DNA from 4 places in the Variovorax sp. P4_B11 genome. Region 2 is predicted to be linked to each of the others. Evidence: predicted binding sites of a transcription regulator. Region 2 holds the regulator's gene; each other region holds the start of a gene.
The links. Region 2 encodes sigma-54, which starts transcription at its own class of promoters, with help from an activator protein. Its sites were predicted from a motif close to TGGCANGNAANCTGCTTT; they were not measured.
Positions count from the first base shown of each region.

Region 1: a site for sigma-54 is predicted at 1,831-1,848, ahead of AC1DYD_RS35160 (CmpA/NrtA family ABC transporter substrate-binding protein). Genes of this name have one in related genera too.
Region 3: a site for sigma-54 is predicted at 1,051-1,068, ahead of AC1DYD_RS35085 (ammonium transporter). Genes of this name have one in related genera too.
Region 4: a site for sigma-54 is predicted at 3,680-3,697, ahead of AC1DYD_RS14940 (MSMEG_0572/Sll0783 family nitrogen starvation response protein). Genes of this name have one in related genera too.

Region 1 is NZ_JBFUHO010000070.1:20,761-26,453, forward strand. Features, by position in the region: gene ntrB (nitrate ABC transporter permease) at 1-397, opposite strand, end outside; gene AC1DYD_RS35160 (CmpA/NrtA family ABC transporter substrate-binding protein) at 408-1,652, opposite strand; gene AC1DYD_RS35165 (nitrate- and nitrite sensing domain-containing protein) at 1,975-3,261, opposite strand; gene tsaD (tRNA (adenosine(37)-N6)-threonylcarbamoyltransferase complex transferase subunit TsaD) at 3,388-4,437, shown strand; gene AC1DYD_RS35175 (alpha/beta hydrolase-fold protein) at 4,385-5,122, opposite strand; gene AC1DYD_RS35180 (Hsp20/alpha crystallin family protein) at 5,343-5,693, opposite strand, start outside.
Region 2 is NZ_JBFUHO010000010.1:81,339-87,031, reverse strand. Features, by position in the region: gene argS (arginine--tRNA ligase) at 1-284, shown strand, start outside; gene AC1DYD_RS12425 (SPOR domain-containing protein) at 299-1,015, shown strand; gene AC1DYD_RS12420 (thiol:disulfide interchange protein DsbA/DsbL) at 1,271-1,918, shown strand; gene lptA (lipopolysaccharide transport periplasmic protein LptA) at 2,044-2,730, shown strand; gene lptB (LPS export ABC transporter ATP-binding protein) at 2,727-3,521, shown strand; gene AC1DYD_RS12405 (RNA polymerase factor sigma-54) at 3,535-5,115, shown strand; gene AC1DYD_RS12400 (phospholipase D family protein) at 5,118-5,693, shown strand, end outside.
Region 3 is NZ_JBFUHO010000070.1:2,209-7,901, forward strand. Features, by position in the region: gene pmbA (metalloprotease PmbA) at 1-726, shown strand, start outside; gene AC1DYD_RS35085 (ammonium transporter) at 1,140-2,342, shown strand; gene AC1DYD_RS35090 (NUDIX domain-containing protein) at 2,481-2,936, opposite strand; gene AC1DYD_RS35095 (GatB/YqeY domain-containing protein) at 2,939-3,388, opposite strand; gene rpsU (30S ribosomal protein S21) at 3,500-3,712, opposite strand; gene AC1DYD_RS35105 (BaiN/RdsA family NAD(P)/FAD-dependent oxidoreductase) at 3,812-5,050, opposite strand; gene cobA (uroporphyrinogen-III C-methyltransferase) at 5,126-5,693, opposite strand, start outside.
Region 4 is NZ_JBFUHO010000014.1:30,365-36,057, forward strand. Features, by position in the region: gene AC1DYD_RS14920 (PhnE/PtxC family ABC transporter permease) at 1-134, shown strand, start outside; gene phnE (phosphonate ABC transporter, permease protein PhnE) at 131-931, shown strand; gene mnmH (tRNA 2-selenouridine(34) synthase MnmH) at 924-2,003, shown strand; gene AC1DYD_RS14935 (aminotransferase-like domain-containing protein) at 2,165-3,556, opposite strand; gene AC1DYD_RS14940 (MSMEG_0572/Sll0783 family nitrogen starvation response protein) at 3,896-4,378, shown strand; gene AC1DYD_RS14945 (Nit6803 family nitrilase) at 4,389-5,459, shown strand; gene AC1DYD_RS14950 (MSMEG_0568 family radical SAM protein) at 5,422-5,693, shown strand, end outside.

The DNA.
Region 1 (5,693 bases), on a different contig from region 2:
CGAAGCCGGCCGGAATGCCGACCGCGGCCGCCAGGCCGAAGCCCAGCGCGACGCGCTGCAGCGACGAGAGCACGTTCCAGCCCACGCCCTGGTCGTTCGGGCCCTTGCTGTAGAACGGATCGCTGAAGACCGTGAGCGCCTGCTGCCAGGTCGCCAGCGGCGACGGAAAGCCGGTGGTGCTCTTCAGCGCCACCAGTTCCCAGACCAGGACCAGCAGCGCGAAGCCCAGCAGCGGCGGCAGCACGCGCAGCCACACGGCGCGGAAGTCGCGCGGCGTGCGCGGCGCCGGTTCGACGGCAGCCGGCGCGGCCGCGGGCCTCGCGGCGTGGGTGACAACCTTGGCGGCCGGGACCACCGGCTTGGCCTCGAGGGGGGAATGGAAGACGGCACTGACCATGGCGGGCTCCTCAGGCATGGACCTTGAACGAATCGGCGTACTGCTTCGGGTTCTTGCCGTCCCAGACGACGCCGTCGAACAACTTGCTGCTGCGCATCGTCTCCTTCGGCACCGCGGTCTTGGTGGCGGCGGCGGCCTGCTTGTAGATCTCGATCTGGTTGATCTGCGTCGCCACCTGCAGGTAGTCGGGGTGTTCCTTCAGCAGGCCCCAGCGCTTGTGCTGGGTCAGGAACCACATGCCGTCCGACAGGTACGGGTAGCTGACCGCGCCGTCGGCGTAGAACTTCATGTAGTTGGGGTCGTCCCAGTTCTTGCCGAGGCCGTTGGTGTAGCGGCCCAGGATGCGCTGGTTGATCGCGTCCACGCTGGTGTTGACGTAGCTCTTGTCGGCGATGGTCTCGGCCATCTTGTTCTTGTTCTGCAGGCCGGCGTCGATCCACTTGCCGGCCTCGAGGATCGCGGCGGTCACGGCGCGTGCCGTGTTCGGGTACTTCTTCACGAAGTCGGCGGTGGTGCCGAGCACCTTCTCGGGATGGTCCTTCCAGATGTCCTGCGTCGTGATTGCCGTGATGCCGATGCCGTCCATGATCGCGCGCTGGCCCCAGGGCTCGCCCACGCAGTAGCCGTCCATGTTGCCGACCCGCATGTTGGCCACCATCTGCGGCGGCGGCACGGTGATGACCTTGGCGTCCTTCAGCGGGTTGATGCCGTTGGCGGCCATCCAGTAGTACAGCCACATCGCGTGGGTGCCGGTGGGGAAGGTCTGGGCGAAGGTGTATTCGGCCTTCTCCTTGGCCATGACCTTGGCCAGCGAGGCGCCGTCGACCACCCCCTTGTCGGCCAGCTTCTTCGACAGCGTGATCGCCTGGCCGTTGTTGTTGAGGGTCATGAGCACCGCCATGTCCTTCTTCGGACCGCCGATCCCCAGGTGCACGCCGTAGACCAGGCCGTACAGCACATGGGCGAAGTCGAGTTCGCCGTTGACCAGCTTGTCGCGCACGCCGGCCCAACTGGCTTCCTTGCTCGGCACGATCTTGACGCCGTACTTCTTGTCGATGCCGAGCACCGAGGCCATCACGACGCTGGCGCAGTCGGTCAGCGGGATGAAGCCGATCTTGACTTCCTCCTTCTCGGGCTTGTCCGAGCCCTGGGCCCAGACGGCGGCGCGCAGCGCAGGGTCGAGGCCGACCACGCCCGCGGCGGCGGCCTGCAGTACTCGGCGGCGACTCAGTTTGTGTTTCAGCGCTTCGGTCATGGGGCGTACTCCGGAAATGAAGAATCGATTCGGAAAAACAAAAAGGCGCCCTTACCGCGCACGGGCTGCTCTGAGTCGAGCCCGTGCGAGACAAGGACGCCTTTGTCCGGTTCGGCGGGCCGCATCCGCCGTTGGGTGCCGCCTGCCTGAAGACCTTCGTTGGTCTATGCGTGGAAAGCAAGCAAGTGACGTGCCAGCCATTGGATGCTATGCAAATGAGAGCATTGAAGGCGCGTCAGGACTCGATTTTGCTGGAATCCAGGGGCGAAATCCTGTGCTGCGCAGCGCTTGTGCGGCGCACCATTCCGGGTGTTCGGCGCACTCAGGAAGCCCGGTCGGCGGGCAGGTACTCGGCCATCGCGAGCACCGATTCGGCGACCTCGACCAGCCGCCGTCCCTGGTTCATCGCGGTCTGGCGCAGCATCTTGTGCGCCTCCTCCTCGCTGATGCGGCGATGGGCCATCAGGAGGCCCTTGGCGCGCTCGACCAGCTTGCGCTCGTTGAGGGCGGCGCGCACGGTGTCGAGCTCGTCGCCCATGGCCTGAAGCCGGCGCGACTGTTCCTGCACCATGTCGAGAATCGATCGTTCGAGCTGTCGGCCGTAGGTCGCGCCGGCGGCCGGCGAAGACGGCGAGGGCGTGGCGTCCGGCATGGCGACCGCATCGAGAAAGAAGTCCGCCGCCGTCCCGTTCTCGCCCTGCAGGCTGGCGAGCAGGGTTTCGTGGGCCTGCAATTCCTTGCGGGCCTGCGCGGTCTTCTGCATGCAGAGCTGCCGCAGGTCGGAGGCCAGCCGTTCCTCGATGGCCTGCATGGCGTCGATGCGGCGCGAGCAGCAGTCGAACCAGGCCTGGCTCAGCTCGCTGTCGAGCGCCACGCCGGCCGGTGCCGCGCAGGCGATGCGGCGCATGCGCTCCTGTTCGGCCAGCTGGGCGGGGGCCTGGAGCGCGCCCCAGGCCTGCGTCAGTCCGGGGGCTGCGAAGTCGGTGAAGAGCTGGAAGCAATGCTCCTGCGAGGCGATCAGGTGCAGCCACTGCTGCTGGCGCGCCGCATCGTTGCGGCCGGAAGCGAAGGCCGCGGCGCCGCAGGCCCGTTCCTGGCCCGCGAATTCCTTGCCCTGCATGAAATTGAACAGCGCCACCAGGCGGCGCGAGATTTCCGGGTCGGTGGCGCCGTCGGCGGCCTCGAACACCACCGCGATCAGGCCGGCGACCAGCTTGACGAAGGCCGCGGTCGAACGGCCGGCGTCGAGCTCCAGCGCGCCGATGCGGCGGCGCAGCTCGGGCAGAGCGTCCAGCCCCGGCAGCACCCAGGCGATGCGGCTGAACAGCCGGGCGCCATTGCCGACGCGGCCGCCTTCGGCATCAAGCTGGTCGAAGGCCAGGCGCACGGCTTCTTCCAGCCGCAGGCATTCGGCGATCTGCTCCTCGCGCTGCGGGGCGAAGCGCTGGCCGCGCGAGGCCAGCAGCACATTCGAAATGCCGCGTTCGCGCTGCAAGGCATGGACCAGCCGGCCGATCGTCGCCACCAGTTCGCTGGTGCGCGCAAGCTGTTCCAGCGCGTCGATTTCGCAACGCAGCGCGCCGACCAGGAAGCTCAAACCGGATTTCATCGTGGTGTTTCGACTTCCATCTGCGTCCAATAGGTCCCCGGGCGGGCAGGCATCGAGCCAACCCTGGGGGCGAGCCTATCGAGCAACATCCGTGCCCCGACTGCATGCCCCGCCTACACTCGCACCATGCTTGTACTGGGAATCGAATCCTCCTGCGACGAAACGGGCGTGGCGCTGGTCGAGGCCGGCGCCAGCGGATTGCCGCGCCTGGCCGCGCACGCGCTGCACAGCCAGATCGCCATGCACCAGGCCTACGGCGGCGTGGTGCCCGAACTGGCGAGCCGGGATCACATCCGCCGCGTCCTGCCGCTGACCGAGACGGTGTTCTCTGAAGCCGGCCGCCGGCTGTCCGAAGTCGACGTCGTCGCCTACACGCGCGGCCCCGGCCTGGCGGGCGCGCTGCTGGTCGGCGCCGGCGTGGCCTGTGCGCTGGGTGCAGCGCTCGGCAAGCCGGTGCTCGGCGTGCATCACCTCGAAGGCCACCTGCTGTCGCCTTTCCTGAGCGCCGATCCGCCCGAGTTCCCCTTCGTCGCGCTGCTGGTGTCGGGCGGCCATACGCAGCTGATGCGGGTCGAGGGGGTCGGGCGCTACGAACTGCTCGGCGAAACCATCGACGACGCTGCCGGCGAAGCCTTCGACAAGAGCGCCAAGCTGATGGGACTGCCCTATCCCGGCGGCCCCTGGCTTGCCAAGCTGGCGGAGGCCGGCGATGCCGAGGCCTTCAAGCTCCCGCGTCCGCTGCTGCACAGCGGCAACCTGGATTTCTCCTTCGCCGGACTGAAGACCGCGGTGCTGACCCAGGCCAGGAAGCTCGGCGAACAGCTCGAGGACCGCAAGGCCGATCTCGCCGCCTCGACCCAGGCCGCGATCGTCGAGGTGCTGTTGAAGAAGTCGATGGCGGCCATCGAGCAGACCGGGCTCGACCGCTTCGTGGTCGCCGGCGGCGTCGGCGCCAACCGCATGCTGCGCCAGCAGCTCGATGCGGCCTGCGCGAAGCGGGGCGTCCGGGTGCACTACCCGGAGCTTCACCTGTGCACCGACAACGGCGCGATGATCGCGATGGCGGCGGCGATGCGGCTCGCGGCCGGCGTGCAGGCGCCGACCGAGCGCTACGCCTTCGACGTCAAGCCGCGATGGCCATTGGCATCGCTGGACTCGTCGCTGCAGGCCGCCTGACGCCTTCGCGGGCCAGCGACGGCAGCGGCAGCACATCGAGCATCTTGCGCCAGAGCTGAGACCATTGCGGCCAGTCGTGGCCGCCCTCGGTGGTGAACACGTGGCCGGGCGGAAGCGCCTCGGCCAGCAGGTGGTGGTTGGAGGCGAAGCGGTCGCCGAGCCCGAAGCCCAGATACAGCGGCGGCAGGTGCTTCGCGCGCTGGGGCGAGGCGTACTGCTGCAGCCACGGCCACAGCTTGCGATCGACTTCCTCGTCCGGCGGCGGTCCTTCGGGCGCCTTCCAGGTGCGCAGTCCGCCGGCCTTGTGAATCTCGGCGCCGATCGGCCGCCGGCCCAGGTAGGGCGCCAGCGCGACGATGCCGTCGACCGCGCCCGGCTTCGCCAGTTCATGGATCAAGGCGCCGAAGCCGCCGATCGAGATGCCCACCAGCCAGATCGACTTGTAGCCGACGGCACGCTGCGGCTGGAGCACGTCCTGGTGCAGCCGCTCGATGAAGGTCTGGTCGTAGTAATAGGAGACGTCTGCATCCACCAGCAGGGCGTCGGCCTCGAATTCGCGTTCCCGGACGGCATTGACGAAACCCTCGCGCTCGAATTCCTCCGGCTTCAGGAAAGCACCCGGAAGGAATACCAGCAGCGTGTCGGACCGGACATGGCTCTTTGCGAACTTCAAGTGCGTTTTCATGGCGCTTCGATCGGCGCCCGCCACCCGCTGCCTGTGCAGTTCGACGACCTTGGACGCTAGTTAAGAAGAAAGCATTGAAAAATACGTCACAGAACGTGACGAATTTCGCACTTATTGTGAGCCATAAATACGTATGTTGCCGCAACAGAAAGTTACAGCGGCGGGCATTTTTCTAAGAAGCATGGCGCCCGGATCGAACCGGGCGCAGGCACTTCTCGCTTCAGTTGATGGCGAGTTGGGCGACGTTGCTGACCGGAACGCGCTTGCCGAGCTTCAGGCTCAGCACGCCGTTCTCGAGCTTGGCTTCGCTGGTGGCGACATCGATGTCCTGCGGCAGCTCGTAGGCGGCCTTGACTTGGCGCTTGGCTTCGGCCTTGCTCTCGATGCGGACCACGGCGCCTTCGATGCCGATGCTCAGGTCGTCGCGCGACAGGCCGGGCACGTCGAGCGTGAGGGTCCAGGTCTTGTCGTCCTGCTCGACGTTGAGCGAACGCTGGACGCCGGCGAAGGCTTCGCTGACGAAGTGCTCCAGGCTGCGGTCGTAGGCGCGCGGAACGTAACGGGCGGTGCG
Region 2 (5,693 bases):
TGGACCTGTCCCCGCTCGAGAGCCCGGCCTCGCAGGCGCTGCTGCTGCAACTGGCCAAGTACCCCGCGATGCTGACCGCCGCGGCCAAGGATTTCGCACCTCACGACGTCACCTTCTACCTGCGGGAGCTGGCCGCCAGCTACCACAGCTACTACGACGCCGAGCGCATCCTGGTCGACGACGAGCCAGTCAAGCGGGCCCGCCTGGCGCTGGTCGCGGCGACCGCGCAGGTGCTGCACAATGGTCTCGCTGTTCTGGGCGTCAGCGCGCCGCAAAAGATGTGATTCCCTCCTCCACCATGAAGACAAGACAAAGCGGCAACATCGTCATCGGGCTGATCGTCGGCCTGGTGCTCGGGCTCGGCATCGCGCTCGGGATCGCGGTCTACGTGACCAAGGTGCCGATCCCGTTCATGGCCAAGACCCAGCGCGGCGGCGCCGAGCAGGACGAGGCCGAGGCGCGCAAGAACCGCGACTGGGATCCGAACGCACCGCTGGCCGGCAAGGCCGGAGCGCCGGCCCGTGCGCCGGCGACCGCGCCGCCGGTACCCGCCACGGCCCCCGCCACGGCCCCGGTGACCGCAGCCGCTCCGCCCGCCGGCCCGGTGCCGGTCGTGGTGGCCCCCGGCAGCGTGGCCGCGCCGCGTCCGCCGCGCACCGCGCCGGTGCCGGCGGAAGCCAATGCGCTGCCGCCCTCGAACGACCCGATCGGCGATTTCGCGAAGGCCCGCAGCGGCGCGGGCGCAGGTGCTGCGGCGCCCGCCGGTGCCAGTGCCGACCCGTTCATGTATTTCGTCCAGGCCGGTGCCTTCCGCACCCAGGAGGACGCCGATGCGCAGCGCGCCAAGCTCTCGCTGATGGGCGTGGAGGCGCGTGTGACCGAGCGCGAGCAGGCCGGCCGTACCGTCTACCGCGTGCGCGCCGGCCCCTTCAACAAGAAGGACGATGCCGATCGGCTCAAGGAGCGGCTCGACGATGGCGGCCTCGAATCGGCCCTGGTGCGCGTCCAGCGCTGAAGTCATGGCCCCCACGCTCCCCCACTGCGTGTGGTCGCTGCCCCCCGAGGGGGCCGCAGGCCGCCTTGGGGCGGCCCGGCGCCGGCCTGGCCCCCACGCTCCCCCACTGCGTGTGGGTCGCTGCCCCCCGAGGGGGCCGCAGGCCGCCTTGGGGCGGCCCGGCGCCGGCCTGACACTTCACCGATCTTTACTTTGGGCGGCCGGGGAACTCCACCCCGGTTCGCGGGCTCTTTCTGCCGACAGGAGAACTTCTTAATGCAACGTCGTGATTTTTCTTTGGCCGCTGCTTCGCTGGCCCTTCTTCCGCTGGCCGCGCCCTCGCATGCGCAGGGCCGCCCGTTCAAGGCCGGCACCGATTACATCGTGCTCGGCAAGCCGGCACCGGTCGATGCGCCCGCGGGCAAGGTCGAGGTGGTCGAGTTCTTCTCGTACAACTGCCCGCACTGCGCCGCCTTCGAGCCCAAGCTCGAGGCCTGGGTCAAGCAACTGCCGCCGCATGTCGCGTTCCGGCGCATTCCGGTGCCCTTCGTCGGCAACGACACCGAGGCCAAGCAGCGCTTCTACTATGCGCTCGAAGCCATGGGCAAGGTCGACGAATTCCAGCCCAAAATCTTCCAGGCCATCCACCAGCAGCGCCTGAACCTGACCGGCGATGCCGCGATCCTCGCCTGGGTCGAGAAGCAGCCGGGCCTCGACGCGAAGAAGTTCGCCGAGCTGTTCAAGTCGTTCTCGGTGGTCGGCAAGGCCAAGCGCGCCTCGCAGCTCACGACCGACTACCAGGTGGCCGGCGTGCCGGCGCTCGGCGTCGCCGGCCGCTGGTATGTCGACGGCGACACCGCCGGTTCGCTCGACCGCGCCCTGCAGACGGTCGACTTCCTGATCGCCGAGGCCCGCAAGGGCTGAGCGCCCGGGCGGTCCGGCCGCCCCGACTTCCGTCCACGAAGCCCGCTTCCGCGGGCTTTTTCGTCAAGGCCGCGCAAGTGGCGTCCCGGGGACGCATACAATCGCAGAGCAAGTTTCGTGCCTCTATGACCTCTCCCTCCCTCTCCTTCCTACGCCGCCCCGTGCGCGTGCTGTTCCTCGCCATCGTGCTGGCCGGTCTCGCATCGCTGGCCCAGGCCGAGCAGGCTGACCGGAGCAAGCCGATGAACATCGAGGCCGACGCGATGCGCTACGACGACCTCAAGCAGACCAGCGTGTTCACCGGCAACGTGCTGGTGAACAAGGGCACGATCCAGATCCGCGGCGCGCGCATCGACGTCCGCCAGGACCCCGAGGGCTACCAGTACGGCGTCGTCACGGCCGAACCGGGCAAGCTCTCCTACTTCAAGCAGAAGCGCAATGCCGGCACCGACGAGTGGATCGAGGGCGAGGGCGAGGTCATCGAGTACGACAGCCGCGCCGACAATGTGAAGTTCATCCGCCGCGCGGTCATGCGCCGCCTGATCGGCGCCACGCCCAGCGACGAGAGCAGCGGTCCGCTGATCGTCTACGACCAGAGCAACGACACTTTCACGGTGAATGGCGCGTCGCTGCCGCCGAACGCCGGCGTGGCGACCCAGCCGAGCGGCCGCGTGAAGGCCATCCTGACGCCCAAGCCGGCGACCGTGCCGGCCGCGGCGCCGGCGGCCGGCGCCGCCAAGCCCGCCGCCACGCCGGCGCCGGGCAACAGCCTGCGTTCCACCACCACGCTGGGCGGAGACTTCAAGAAGTGATCGAAGCAGCCGGGATCAGTGCCAGCGACGGCCAGCCGGGCAGCCGGCTGGAGGCGCGCAGCCTGCAAAAGAGCTATGGCAGCCGCAAGGTCGTCAAGGACGTGTCGCTGGCCGTGCAGAAGGGCGAAGTGGTCGGCCTGCTGGGCCCCAACGGCGCCGGCAAGACCACCTCCTTCTACATGATCGTCGGGCTGGTGCGGGCCGACGCCGGCGACATCATGATCGACGGCGAGCCGATCGCCCACATGCCGATCCATCGCCGCGCGCGCATGGGCCTGAGCTATCTGCCGCAGGAGGCCTCGATCTTCCGCAAGCTGACGGTCGAGGAAAACGTGCGCGCCGTGCTCGAACTGCAGAGCGAGCCCGACGAGCAGGGCCGCATGGTGTCGCTCGGCAAGGCGCGCATGGAAGAGCGTCTCGCCGAACTGCTGGCCGACCTGCGGGTCGACCACCTGCGCGATTCGCCGGCGCTGTCGCTGTCCGGCGGCGAGCGCCGCCGGGTCGAGATCGCGCGGGCGCTGGCGACCCAGCCGCGCTTCATCCTGCTGGACGAACCCTTCGCGGGCATCGACCCGATCGCCGTGATCGAGATCCAGCGGATCATCAACTTCCTGAAGGAGCGCGGCATCGGCGTGCTCATCACCGACCACAACGTGCGTGAAACGCTGGGCATCTGCGATCACGCGTTCATCATCAGCGACGGGCACGTGCTGGCACAAGGCACGCCTTCGGAGATCGTCGACAACGCCGAGGTACGGCGCGTGTACCTGGGCGAACACTTCCGGATGTAGGAGCCCAATCTCGATGAAGCAGGGGCTTTCGCTTCGCGTCTCCCAGCACCTGGCGCTCACGCCGCAGCTGCAGCAGTCGATCCGGCTGCTGCAACTGTCCACGCTCGAGCTGAGCCAGGAAGTCGAACAGATGCTCGACGACAACCCGTTCCTCGAGCGCACTGCCGAGGAGGCGGCGCGCGAGGAATTCGGCCTGGAATCGGCGGATGCGCCGGTGCGCGACGAGGATCGGCAGGCCGAAGTCGAGGGCGATTTCGCGCCGGGCCCATCGGCGCCGGCCGAAGTCGCGGTCGCCGCGTCCGAAACCGAGACGGCCACCGCCGACGCCGTCGACGCCGAGCCCGACTGGGAAGGCGACGGCACGGTCGACCTGGCGCCCGACGACAGCGAATGGGGCGGCGACGCCCCGGCGCGCACCAACAACCTGGGCGACGACGAGCGCACCGACGCCACCGAGCTGGCGCGCAGCCAGGAGTCGCTGCAATCCTTCCTGCACCGGCAGGCGCTGGGCCTGCGGCTCAGCGAGACCGATTGCGCCGCGCTGCGCTTCCTGATCGAGTCGCTCAACGACGACGGCTACCTCGAGGATTCGCTGCCGGCCCTGGCTTCGGGCCTGGCCGGCGACGACAACGACCAGTTCGACGACCTAGTGCACCACTTCCAGGTCGCGCTTGGCCTGCTGCAGAGCCTGGAGCCGGTCGGTGTCGGCGCCCGCAACCTCGGCGAGTGCCTGACGATCCAGCTGCGCGCGCTGGCGCATCCCGGCGAGAGCGCCGACGAGGCGCAGGTGCGCGAGACGGCCATTGCGATCTGCAAGCAGCCGATGGAGCTGCTGGCGCGGCGCGACTTCAAGCGTCTCGCGACCCTCACGCGCAGCAACGAGGAAGAGGTTCGCGCGGCCCTGCAGCTGATCGCCAGGCTCGAGCCCAAGCCCGGCCGCCGCTTCGTCGACGTCGAACGCAACGTCGTGATCCCCGACGTGATCGTCACGCGCATCGGCAACGGCACCCACACCAAGTTCCGCGTCATGTTGAACCCCGAGGTCATGCCGCGGCTGCGCGTGCACGACATCTACGCCGGTGCGCTCAAGCAGCACAAGGGCGAAGGCAGCCAGGCGCTGTCGCAGCGGCTGCAGGAGGCGCGCTGGTTCATCAAGAACATCCAGCAGCGCTTCGACACCATCCTGCGGGTGTCGAACGCGATCGTCGAGCGGCAGAAGAGCTTCTTCGTGCACGGCGAGCTGGCGATGCGGCCGCTGGTGCTGCGCGAGATCGCCGACGAGCTCGGCCTGCACGAGTCGACCATCAGCCGCGTGACCACCGCCAAGTACATGGCGACGCCCTACGGCACGGTCGAGCTCAAGTACTTCTTCGGCTCGGCGCTGGGCACCGAGACCGGCGGCAACGCGTCGAGCACCGCGGTGCGGGCGCTGATCAAGCAGTTCGTCAGCGCCGAGGATCTCAAGAAGCCGCTGTCGGACAGCCAGATCTCCGAGATGCTCAAGGAGCAGGGGATCGAATGCGCGCGCCGCACGGTGGCGAAATACCGCGAGGCCCTGCGCATCGCGCCGGCCAATCTGCGCAAGGCACTCTAGCGATGCCTCTCGGCCGGGGCCTGAGGGTGCGCGGGTGGCTCGGCGCGGCACTCGTGGCGGCGACCGTGCTGGCCGGCGGCTGCGCCATGCTGCCGGCCGATTTCGAGCGCCAGCCATCGAGCGCGATCGCGGCCTCCACGGCCACCACGCTGGGGCGGATCGCCAAGGCCTCCGCGCCCGATCCCGACCTGAGCGGCTTCCGGCTGATGCCCGGCGGCGACTTCGCGCTCGACACGCGCTTGCAGCTGGCGCGCCGCGCCGAGCGCACGCTGGACGTCCAGTACTACCAGATCGAGAACGACGAGACCGGCCGCTACTTCCTGCGCAGCCTGCGCGACGCGGCGCTGCGCGGCGTGCGCGTGCGGCTCTTGATGGACGACCTCTACACCTCCGGCGAGGACGAGCTGCTGCTGGCGCTGGCCGCGACGCCGAACCTCGAGCTGCGCCTGTTCAATCCGTTCCCGGCCGGGCGCGGCAGCATGGTGCAGCGCTTCTCGCGTTCGCTGTTCGACTTCGACCGCGTGAACCGCCGGATGCACAACAAGCTCTTCATCGCCGACGGCACGATGGCGGTGGCG
Region 3 (5,693 bases), on a different contig from region 2:
GACGAGCTCGCGAGTCCCGCGGCGGTGGGCCGCTACGCCGCCGAACGTGCGCTCAGCCGCCTCAAGTCGCGAAAGATCAAGACCACCGAATGCCCGGTGCTGTTCGAGTCGCCGCTGGCGGCCGGCCTGCTGGGCGGCCTGGTGCAGGCCACCAGCGGCGGTGCGCTCTACCGCAAGAGCAGCTTCCTGCTCGATTCGCTGGGCAAGAAGGTGCTGCCCAAGCACATCGACGTGGTCGAGGATCCGCACGTGCCGCGCGGCAAGGGCAGCTCGCCCTTCGACGACGAAGGCGTGACGACGCGCAAGCGCAAGGTGGTCGACGCCGGACGGCTCGAGGGTTATTTCCTCAGCACCTATTCGGCCCGCAAGCTGGGCATGAAGACCACCGGCAATGCCGGCGGCTCGCACAATTTGACGCTGACTTCCCGCCTGACGAAAAAGGACGACGATCTCGACGCCATGCTGGCCAAGCTCGGCACCGGCCTGCTGGTGATCGAGCTGATGGGGCAGGGGGTCAACTACGTCACCGGCGATTATTCGCGCGGCGCCAGCGGCTTCTGGGTCGAGAAGGGCCGGATCGCGTTCCCGGTGCAGGAGATCACGATCGCCGGCAATCTCAAGGACATGCTGCTGGGCATCGAGGCGGTGGGGGCCGATGCCTACAACTACGGCGCCAAGACCACCGGTTCCGTGCTGGTCAACCGCATGAAGGTCGCGGGGGCATAGGCTCGCCCCCAGGTTGCCCGGCACTTCGTGTCCGGGCGCCCACCCCCTACCGGGGGCAACACCAGCGGCCTGGCAAAGCCAGATCCGCGGTGTTTCACCAACGGGCCTGGCTGCGCCGGCCAAAGCGATCGGCGCAGTGGTTGTCCTAGGCTGCGCGCAGCGCGCCTGTTCGTGAGCAGTCGCGGAACCGGCTTCGCCGGGCCGCTGACTGTGCCCCCGGCAGGGGGTGGGCGCCGACACGAAGTGCCGGGCAACCTGGGGGCGAGCCACATTTCTGTGCGCTGTGCACGATATGGAGCGTGAGGCACCGCAGTGAAGCGTGTTTGGCACCATTTTTGCTTCCTGGTGACGCGCCAGCCCTTGATTCAGGGCTGAATGCACCACATCGACGCAAACTTCAAAAAACAAACTTCATGGACGCACTGACTCGGGGCGCGAACGCGCTATTTCTTCTTCTGGGCGCCATCATGGTGTTGTCGATGCATGCGGGCTTCGCCTTTCTCGAACTGGGCACGGTACGCAAGAAGAACCAGGTCAACGCGCTGGTCAAGATCCTGGTCGATTTCTCGGTCTCGACCATCGTCTACTTCCTGGTCGGCTTCGGCGTCGCCTATGGCACGCACTTCTTCGTCGGCGCCGATCAGCTGGCGCTCGGCAGCGGCTTCGAGCTGGTGCGCTTCTTCTTCCTGCTCACCTTTGCCGCCGCGATCCCGGCGATCATCTCGGGCGGCATCGCGGAACGCGCCAAGTTCTGGCCGCAGCTGATCGCCACGGCGGTCATCGTGGGCTTCGTCTACCCGCTGTACGAGGGCATTGCCTGGAACCGGGCCTTCGGCATCCAGGACTGGCTGGTCCGGGCGACCGGCAATGAATTCCATGACTTCGCGGGCTCGGTCGTGGTCCACGCGATGGGCGGCTGGCTCGCGTTGCCGGCGGTGCTGCTGCTGGGCGCGCGCCGCAACCGCTACCGCGGCGACGGCTCGCTGAGCGCCCATCCGCCATCGAACATCCCGTTCCTGGCCCTCGGCGCCTGGGTCCTGTGCGTCGGCTGGTTCGGCTTCAACGTGATGAGCGCGCAGACGATCGACAAGATCTCCGGCCTGGTGGCGGTGAATTCGCTGATGGCGATGGTGGGCGGCACGCTGGTGGCGCTGGCGCTGGGCAAGAACGATCCGGGCTTCGTCTACAACGGCCCGCTGGCCGGCCTGGTGGCCGTCTGTGCGGGCTCGGACCTGATGCACCCGATCGGCGCGCTGGTGGCGGGTGGCGTGGCCGGCGCGATCTTCGTCAAGCTCTTCACCCTCACGCAGAACAAATGGAAGATCGACGACGTGCTCGGCGTCTGGCCGCTCCACGGCTTGTGCGGCACCTGGGGCGGCATCGCGGCGGGCATCTTCGGCAGCCGGGCGCTGGGCGGCATCGGCGGCGTGAACCTGTGGGCCCAGCTCATCGGCGTGGTGATCGGCGTGGGGTGGGCGCTGGTGGCGGGCGGCGCGGTGTACGGCGTGCTGCAGGCCACGCTCGGACTGCGCCTGTCGCAGGAAGAGGAATACGAGGGGGCCGATTTGTCGATCCACCACATCAGTGCCACGCCCGAGCGCGAAGCCAATTGGTGACTCGCCCCCAGGTCGGGCTCACTGCGTGTAGCCCTCCCACCCCCTACCGGGGGCAACACCGGTGGCCCGGCGAAGCCGGTTCCACGGTGTTTCACCAACGGGCCTGGCTGCACCGGCCGGGCCCGCGCGGAATGCGGCTCAGGGCAGAAGGGCGGCGCGGACTTTTTCGATCACCCGGACGTAGGGGGCTGCGAAGTCGTCCAGCGGGGCGTCGGGCGCCAGCCAGCTGAAGCTGAAGACCAGGCCGTCTTCCTCGGGGCTGCCCGAGGCGACATGTTCGAAGCTTTCGGGCAGCGGCGCTTCGGCGCGCATCAGGTACAGGTGCCAGAGCTGCGGGTGGCGGTGCTTGTTGCCTTCGATGCCGGCCTCGCAGCAGCGGTCGATGGTGCCCAGCGGCAGCAGTTCACCCAGGTAGTCGATGCCGGATTCCTCCAGCAGTTCGCGCCGTACCGCGTCCTCGGGCGCTTCCCCGGCCTCGACGGTGCCCTTGGGCAACTGCATGCTCCGGTCCTCGGGGTGATGGAACACCAGCAGCCGACCCTGGACGTCGACCAGGCAGGCGCAGGCCTTGAGGACCGGGCTTGCCTTCGCCACGCTCAGGCGCCCGAGAGCGCGGCCTTGACGGCGGCGCTGACCTGGCCCATGTCGGCCTTGCCGGCCAGCCGGGTCTTGACTGCGCCCATGACCTTGCCCATGTCGCCCGGGCCCTTGGCGCCGAGTTCGGCGACGATCGCCTTGACCTCGACCGCGACCTCGTCGGCGCTCATGCGCTGCGGCAGGTAGACCTCCAACACCTTGATCTCGGCCGCTTCCTTGTCGGCCAGGTCGGTGCGTCCGCCCTGGGTGAAGGCGGCGACCGAGTCCTTGCGCTGCTTGACCAGCTTGTCGACGATCGCGACGACCATCGCGTCATCGAGTTCGATCCGCTCGTCGACTTCTTTCTGCTTGAGGGCCGCGAGCAGCAGGCGGATGGGACCCAGGCGCTCGGAGTCCTTGGCGCGCATCGCGGTCTTCATGTCTTCGGTGATCTGGTCCTTGAGGCTCATGGCAGGCTTTCGTTGATGGAGCGAAAAACAAAAGCCGCGGCAGGGTTTCCCTGGCGCGGCTCGATCCGGGTTGAACCGGGCGGTGGCCGTGAAGCCAACGCTGCGAAGTGCTTAGTACAGCTTCTTCGGGAGCTGCATGCTGCGCACGCGCTTGTAGTGGCGCTTGACGGCCGCGGCCTTCTTGCGCTTGCGCTCGGCGGTCGGCTTCTCGTAGAACTCGCGAGCGCGCAGGTCGGTCAGCAGGCCGAGCTTTTCGATGGTGCGCTTGAAGCGGCGCAGTGCGACGTCGAAGGGCTCGTTTTCTTTTACGCGGATGGTGGTCATTGAAGGATCGGTTGGTTCAATTTGGCCAGGGGAGATCGAGGCCCCGGGCCGGGGTTCCTCAACTGAAAAATGGGGTGGGCCGTTGAGGGGAGGCCGAAGTTAGCCCAACATTATAGCGTCAGCTTTGCCTTCCGGCGCCAGTGCCTGTGCACAGGCGTGAGCGCTGGCCCACGCCCACTGGAAGTTGTAACCGCCGAGCCAGCCCGTGACGTCCACCACCTCGCCGATGAAGTAGAGGCCGGGCTGCTTCGATTCCAGGGTCTGGGACGAGAGGTCGCGGGTGTCGACGCCGCCGGCCGTCACTTCGGCCTTCTTGTAGCCTTCGGTGCCGCTGGGCGTGATCTGCCAGCGCGCGATGCGTTCCGCCAGGGCGGCCAGCGCCCGGTCGGCGGCTTCGTTGATCGGGCGCTGTAGAGCGGCGTCCTGGCCGACCCAGGCGTCGGCCAGCCGGGAGGGCACCCAGGCGGCCAATTCATTCCCGATCCGCTTGCGGGAGCGCTGCTTGGCCTCGCCGAGGGCGGCCGCGACGTCGGTGCCGGGGGCGAAGTCGAGGGTCAGCGGCGCGCCGGGCTTCCAGTAGCTCGAGATCTGCAGCACCGCCGGCCCCGACAGGCCGCGGTGCGTGAACAGCAGGTCCTCGTGGAAGCTCATGCGCTCCTTCTTGCTGCCGGTCTCGATCTGCACCGGCAGCGCGAGGCCGGCCAGGCCCGCGTAGGGCTCCCAGGCCTCGCCGCCGAAGGTCAGCGGCACCAGGGCCGGCCGCGGCGCGACCACGCGCAGGCCGAATTGGGCCGCGATGCGATAGCCGAAGTCGCTGGCGCCGATCTGCGGGATCGAGAGGCCGCCGGTGGCGATGACGAGGCGAGGCGACTTCATGGTGCCGCGACTGGTTTCGAGGCCGTAGCCGCCTTCTGCCGACCAGGCGATCCCGCCGACGCTGCAGGGCTGCCAGTGGGTCACGCCGCCGGCCGCGCATTCGGCCAGCAGCATGTCGATGATCTGCTGCGACGGGCCATCGCAGAACAGCTGGCCCTTGTGCTTTTCGTGGAAGGCAATGCCATGGCGCTGGACGAGGGCGATGAACTGCTGCGGCGTGTAGCGCGACAGGGCCGAGCGGCAGAAGTTCGGGTTGTCGCCGATGAAGTGCCGCTGCGGCGAGCGCACGTCGAGGTCGCGGTTGGTGAAGTTCGCGCGGCCGCCGCCCGAGATGCGGATCTTCTCGGCGATGCGCTCGCCATGGTCGAGCAGCAGCACCTTCAGGCCGCGCTGGCCTGCGAGGCTGGCGCAGAAGAGGCCGGCAGCGCCGGCGCCGATGACAACGACGTCGAAGGCGTTCAAACGGCCGGGCTCACGGGAGTACCTTCGTGTTGCGCACTGCGGTGCGAGCTTGCTTGGGGCGGCCCGGCGCTGCGCTCATGTGCCGAAGCGGGTCCACGGCAGGCCGGCCGCGGCCAGGCCGCGCAGCACGTCGCCGACCACGATCACCGACGGACTGGTCATCGCCGCGCTCGCGATGTCGGCGCGCAGTTGCGCCAGCGTGGTCGCGATATGGCGCTGCTGCGGCAGGCTGGCGTGCTGGATCACGGCGGCGGGGGTGTCGCCGGGCAGGCCGTGCAGCAGCTCGTGCTGGATGTGCGCGACGCCGGCGACACCCATGTAGATCACCAGCGTCAGGCGGGCGTCGCGCGCGGTGGCGGCCAGCTGGCGCCAGTCGGTCGGGTGCTCGCCGGCCGCGTAGCCGGTCTTGGCATGGCCGGTGACGAACACCACGCCCTGGGCGTGGTCGCGGTGGGTCAGCGGGACGCCCAGCGCAGTGACCGCGGCCAGTCCGGCCGTGATGCCGTTGACCACCCGCACCTCGATGCCGGCCTCGCGCAGGTGCTCGACCTCCTCGCCGCCGCGGCCGAAGATGAAGGGGTCGCCACCTTTGAGGCGCACCACGGTCTCGCCTTCCTGCACCGCGGTGATCATGAGCCGCTCG
Region 4 (5,693 bases), on a different contig from region 2:
GCCTGGGGCAGTTGATGGACCAGTCGATGAAGATGCTCAACGGCGGCGAGGCCAGCAGCATCCTGATGGTGTTCCTGCTGCTGGTCCTGCTGGCGGATGCGCTGAGCCATGCGTTGCGGAGGCTGCTGGCATGAATGCCTCCACCATCGCTGCGCCGCCGCGCTGCCTTCGCTGCTGGGCGGCAACCGCCGGCGTGCTGGTCGCGGTGGCGGCCAGCTTCCTTTATCTGGCGATCGACTACGGCGCGCTGTTCACTGCCGAGTCGCTGTCGCTGATGGGCAAGTTCATCGCCGAGTTCTTCCCGCCCGATGTCTCCGCCGCCTTCCTGCAGAAGACCGCATGGGGCGCGCTGCAGACCCTGGCCGTGTCGGCGCTTGGCACGCTGCTGGCCGCCGTCGGCGGCGCGCTGCTGGCACTGCCTGCCTCGGGCCGCTCGGGCGTGATCGTGCAGGCAATCACGCGCTTCGTGCTCAACTTCCTGCGCAGCGTGCCCGAGTTGGTCTGGGCCGCCCTGATGGTGCTGGCGGCCGGCATCGGCCCCTTCGCCGGCGCCCTGGCGCTGGCGCTGCACACCACCGGCGTGCTGGGCCGGCTGTTCGCCGAGAGCCTCGAGAATGCGCCGCGTGCGCCCGAGCAGGCACTGCGCCTGAGCGGCTCGGGCGCGGTCGCGGCCTTCGGCTACGGCAGCCTGCCGCTTGTTCTGCCGCAGTGGGTGGCCTACACGTTGTATCGTTGGGAGATGAACATTCGAATGGCCACCGTGCTGGGCTTCGTCGGCGGCGGCGGACTGGGGCAGCTGCTTTACTTCCACCTGTCGATCTTCCAGCAACCACAGGCGATGACCGTGCTGGTCGCGATGTTCGGCCTGGTGGCGCTGGTGGACATGGCGAGCGCCCGGCTGCGCCGTGGCCTGGGGCCGGCCTATGCGTGACGACGACAAGCGGCAGCGCCCGCCGACGCGGGTGGCCGACATCCCCGCCTTCGACACCCTGATCGACGCCCGCTCGCCGGCCGAGTTCGCGCTCGATCACATTCCGGGCGCGATCAACTGTCCGGTGCTCGACGACGAGGAGCGCCGCATCGTCGGCACGCTCTACAAGCAGACCGGCGCCTTCGAGGCCCGCCGGGTCGGCAGCGCGATGGTCGCCGCCAACCTGGCGCGCCATCTGCGCGAGCAATTCGCCGACCGGCCCGCGAACTGGAAGCCGCTGGTCTATTGCTGGCGCGGCGGCTTGCGCAGCGGCTCGATGGTGACCTGGCTGCGGCTGGTCGGCTGGGACGCGCAGCAACTGGCCGGCGGCTACAAGAGCTTTCGCCATCATGTGCTGGCGCAGATCGAGGCGATCTGCCCGCAGCTCCAGCTGCGCGTGATCTGCGGCGCCACCGGCAGTGCCAAGACGCGCGTGCTGCAGGCGCTGGCCGCGCGCGGCGAGCAGGTGCTCGACCTCGAGCACGACGCCCGCCACAAGGGCTCCCTGCTGGGCGCCTTGCCCGGCGTGCCGCAGCCTTCGCAGAAGCAGTTCGAGACCCGCATCGCGACCTGCTTCGATGGGCTGGACTTGTCGCGGCCGCTGTATGTGGAAGGCGAGAGCGCGCGCATCGGCCGGCTGTCGCTGCCGATCCCGCTGATAGCGCGCATGCGCGAGTCCGACTGCATCGAGGTGCAGGCCGATCCGGAGGCCCGACTGGCCTATCTGCTGCGCGACTACGCCTACCTCGGCGACGACCGTGAGGCCTTGGCCGGCCAGCTCGGCAAGCTCAAGGAACTGCAGGGCAAGGCGGTGGTGGAGCGCTGGCAGCAGTGGGCGCTCGAGGGCGAGCTGGCGCCGCTGTTCGCGGAGCTGATGGCGCTGCACTACGACCCGCACTACGAGCGCTCGCAGGCGAAGCACTTCAGCCGCTGGCCGCAGCGGGTGAAGGTCGCGGCCGGCGACCTGACGGACGCGGGGATCGAGGCGGTGGCCGAAGCGATTCTGGCTGGTGAGATGGCGCAGGCGCGGTGAACATTTCGCTTCCCGATTCGCTGGAGGCCTTCGTGGATGAGCAAGTCGCGCAGCGCGGCGACGCACCTGCAGCGAATACGTGCGAGAACTGATCCGCAAGGATCGCCGCCGTGGGGTGGCGCCCGCGATCGGCCGAAGCGTCCGGCGACCGAGCCCCACGGCTACATGACCGTGGCGTGCGGATGCCGCGGGTGGGCCAGCGTGTCGGCGATCAGGTGCAGGGCACGGTCGCATTCGTCGCGCGACATCGGTCCGCCCAGGCAGATCCGTACCGCCTCGGGCGGTGAGCCGTCGGTCGAGAAGGCCGCGCTGGCGACCACGCCGACGTTCTGCGAGCGCAGGTAGGAGGCGAACTCCACCGTGCTCCAGGCCGAGCTCAGCGGCAGCCATAGGTGGAAGCCTTCGCTCTGCGCGGCGATGCCGTGCGCCCCCAGGTGGCGGGCCGCCAGCGCCTGGCGCACGCCCGACTCGTTGCGGATCGCCTGCAGCATCGCGTCGGCGGTGCCGTCCTCCACCCACAGCGTGGCCAGTGCGTTGGTGATCGGCGAGGCCATCACGGTGGTCGCGCGCAGTGCGCCGGCCAGCCGCTGCGACTGCCGCGCGCCCGGCGACCGCACGTAGGCGTTGCGCAGCCCCGCGCCCAGCGTTTTCGAGAAGCCGGTGATGTAGTAGGTCAGCTCCGGCGCCAGGGTGGCGATCGCGGGCGGGACCTGGCGCGGCAGCAGGGCGTAGGCGTCGTCCTCGATGATCGGGATCGCGTAGCGCAGCGCGATGTCGGCCAGGGCCTCGCGCCGGGCGCGCGAGATGGTGGCGGTGGTCGGGTTGTTGAGCGTCGGGTTGCAATAGAGCGCCTTGGGCTTGAGCGTCTTGCAGGCGTGCTCGAAGGATTCGCCCATCGGGCCTTCCTCGTCGAGCGGCAGCGCGTGCAGCTGGATGCCCAGCTGCGTGGCGATCGCCTTCACGCCCGGATAGGTCAGCGCCTCGACGCAGATCAGCTCGCCCGGCCGCGCCAGCTGCGAGAACAGCGCGGTCAGCACGCTGTGGATGCCCGGGCAGACCAGCATCTGGTCGAGCCGGCAGTCGGGCACCCTGGGGCGGATCCATTGCATGCCGGCCTCGCGGTCGCGCGCAGAGCCGCCGAAGTCCTGGTAGCGCAGCAGCTCGTACAGGCCGGCCTCGGCCATCACGCGGCTGGCCGACTGGCGCATGCGTTCGATGAGCGCCGCATCCTGCGGCTCGGGCGGCAGGTTCATCGTCATTTCGGCGCCGCCGCCACCGCGCAGCGGCAGGCTCGGACTGACGCCGCGGATGAAGCTGCCGCTGCCCGAGCGCGAATCGATCAATCCGCGCTTGCGCGCTTCGGCATAGCCGCGCGCCACGGTCGTGTAGTTGAGCCGCAGTTCCGCCGCCAGGTCGCGCAGCGTCGGCAACTGGTCGCGCGCGCTCAGGCGCCCGGTCCGGATGTCGTCGGCAATCAGGTCGGCGAGCAGCAGATAGGCCGGCTTGGGGCTGGCCTCGAGGCGCTTGTGCCAGTGCTGGGTGAGTTTGTTCATGGCGGAATTGATCGCATGGGTTGATTGCATCGATGGCCGGGGATGAACGCACGAAACGTGCCGGTTCCTTGCCGCCGGTCGCATGGATCCCGTGCATCGGGCACCGTTGATCGGGTGCATTGATTGCATGAAAAGCGCATCAATTGAGTGCGAAAAGCGGTGCTCCCGGCGCTCCCGGCAGGCCCGGAACAGGGCCTCGAAGTTTTTTTCAGCCCCGCATCGCGCACAGCGCCTGATTGATCGTGCATTGATCGCATGAAGGGCCACCGGCGATGGCACAACGCATGCGAAAGAAGAGGGCGCGCAGCACCTTTCATTCATCCTTATTTCGGAGCAAGCATGCCCAAAGTCACCCACGCACCCCACGCCACCGGCGATTTCCTCGTCGATTACGAAGAGAAGGTCTTCGAGGACGTGAAAGCCGATCCGGGCGAGAAGGCCCTGGTCACCTTCCACACGGTCGCGTTCGAAGGCTCGATCGGCTTCGTGAACCTGCTGCAGGCCACGCGCCTGAAGCGCAAGGGTTTCGAAACCACCATCCTGCTGTACGGCCCGGGCGTGACGCTGGGTGTCCAGCGCGGCTTCCCGACGCTCGGCGACGAAGCGTTCCCGGGCCACCAGAACTTCAACAAGCAGCTCGTCAAGTTCATGGAGGAAGGCGGCAAGGTCTACGCCTGCCGCTTCGCGCTGCAGGCGCTCTACGGCCATGGCGAGGGCTCGCTGATCCCCGGCATCGTGCCGATCAACCCGCTCGACGTGCTGGACATCGTGCTGCTGCACCGCAAGGCCAACGCCTTCATCCTCGACACCTGGACGCTGTAAGGCGAGCGCCATGACGACGAGCTCCTTCTCGCCGCGCAGCGTGCGGGCCGCCGCGGTCCAGATCGCGCCGGACTTCGACGACCCGGACGGCACCCTGGCCCGGGTCTGCGAAGCGATCGACGAGGCCGCGGGCAAGGGCGCGCGGATCGTGGTCTTTCCCGAGACCTTCGTGCCGTACTACCCCTACTTCTCCTTCGTGCAGCCGCCGGTGCTCCAGGGCCCTGCGCACCTGCGGCTGATGGAGCGCGCGGTGGTGGTGCCGGGCCCGGTCACGGCCGCCGTGGCCGAGCGGGCCCGGGCCTGCGGGGTCGTGGTGGTGCTCGGCGTCAACGAGCGCGACCATGGCAGCCTCTACAACACCCAGCTGGTGTTCGATGCCGACGGCACGCTGGCGCTCAAGCGCCGGAAGATCACGCCGACGTACCACGAACGCATGGTCTGGGGCCAGGGCGACGGTGCCGGGCTCCGGGTGGTCGACACGGCCGTCGGCCGGGTCGGCGCGCTGGCCTGCTGGGAGCACTACAACCCGCTGGCGCGCTACAGCCTGATGGCCCAGCACGAAGAGATCCACTGCGCCCAGTTCCCGGGCTCGCTGGTCGGCCCGATCTTCGCGGAGCAGATGGAAGTGGCGATCCGGCACCACGCGCTGGAGTCGGGCTGCTTCGTGATCAATGCCACCGGCTGGCTGACCGACGCCCAGATCGCCGCCGTCACGCCCGATGCGGGCCTGCAGAAGGCGCTGCGCGGCGGCTGCCACACCGCCATCGTCTCGCCCGAGGGCAAGCACCTCGCGCCGCCGCTGACCGAAGGCGAGGGCATGGTGATCGCCGACCTCGACATGGCGCTGATCAGCAAGCGCAAACGGATGATGGATTCGGTCGGCCACTACGCGCGGCCCGAATTGCTGAGTCTGGCCATCAACGACCGTCCCGCGGCGACCACCTTCGCGATGCCCGCGGCCGCCGCCGAATCTTCAACCCTCGCCCACGGGAGCCACCATGACCACGATCGCCCATCCAGCCGCGCCAGCGAGCCGCCAACTGATGACCGAGCTGCAGTCCTTCGGGTTGCGGCTGGATGATCCGAGTGCCGGGGCGGCCAGCCGCCGCGGCGGCGCCGGCCCCTCGGACCACAAGGCCGTGACGGTCGACGGGCACACGATCATGGTGCCGGTCCATACCTCGACGGCCTGGAACTCGCCCTTCACGGCGCAGGCGCCCGACGCGCAGGGCCGCAGCACGCTGACGCGCGGCAGCATCCCGATCGCCAGCATCAGCTTTCCGAAGCAGCCGCGCTTCTATGCGATGCAGACCTT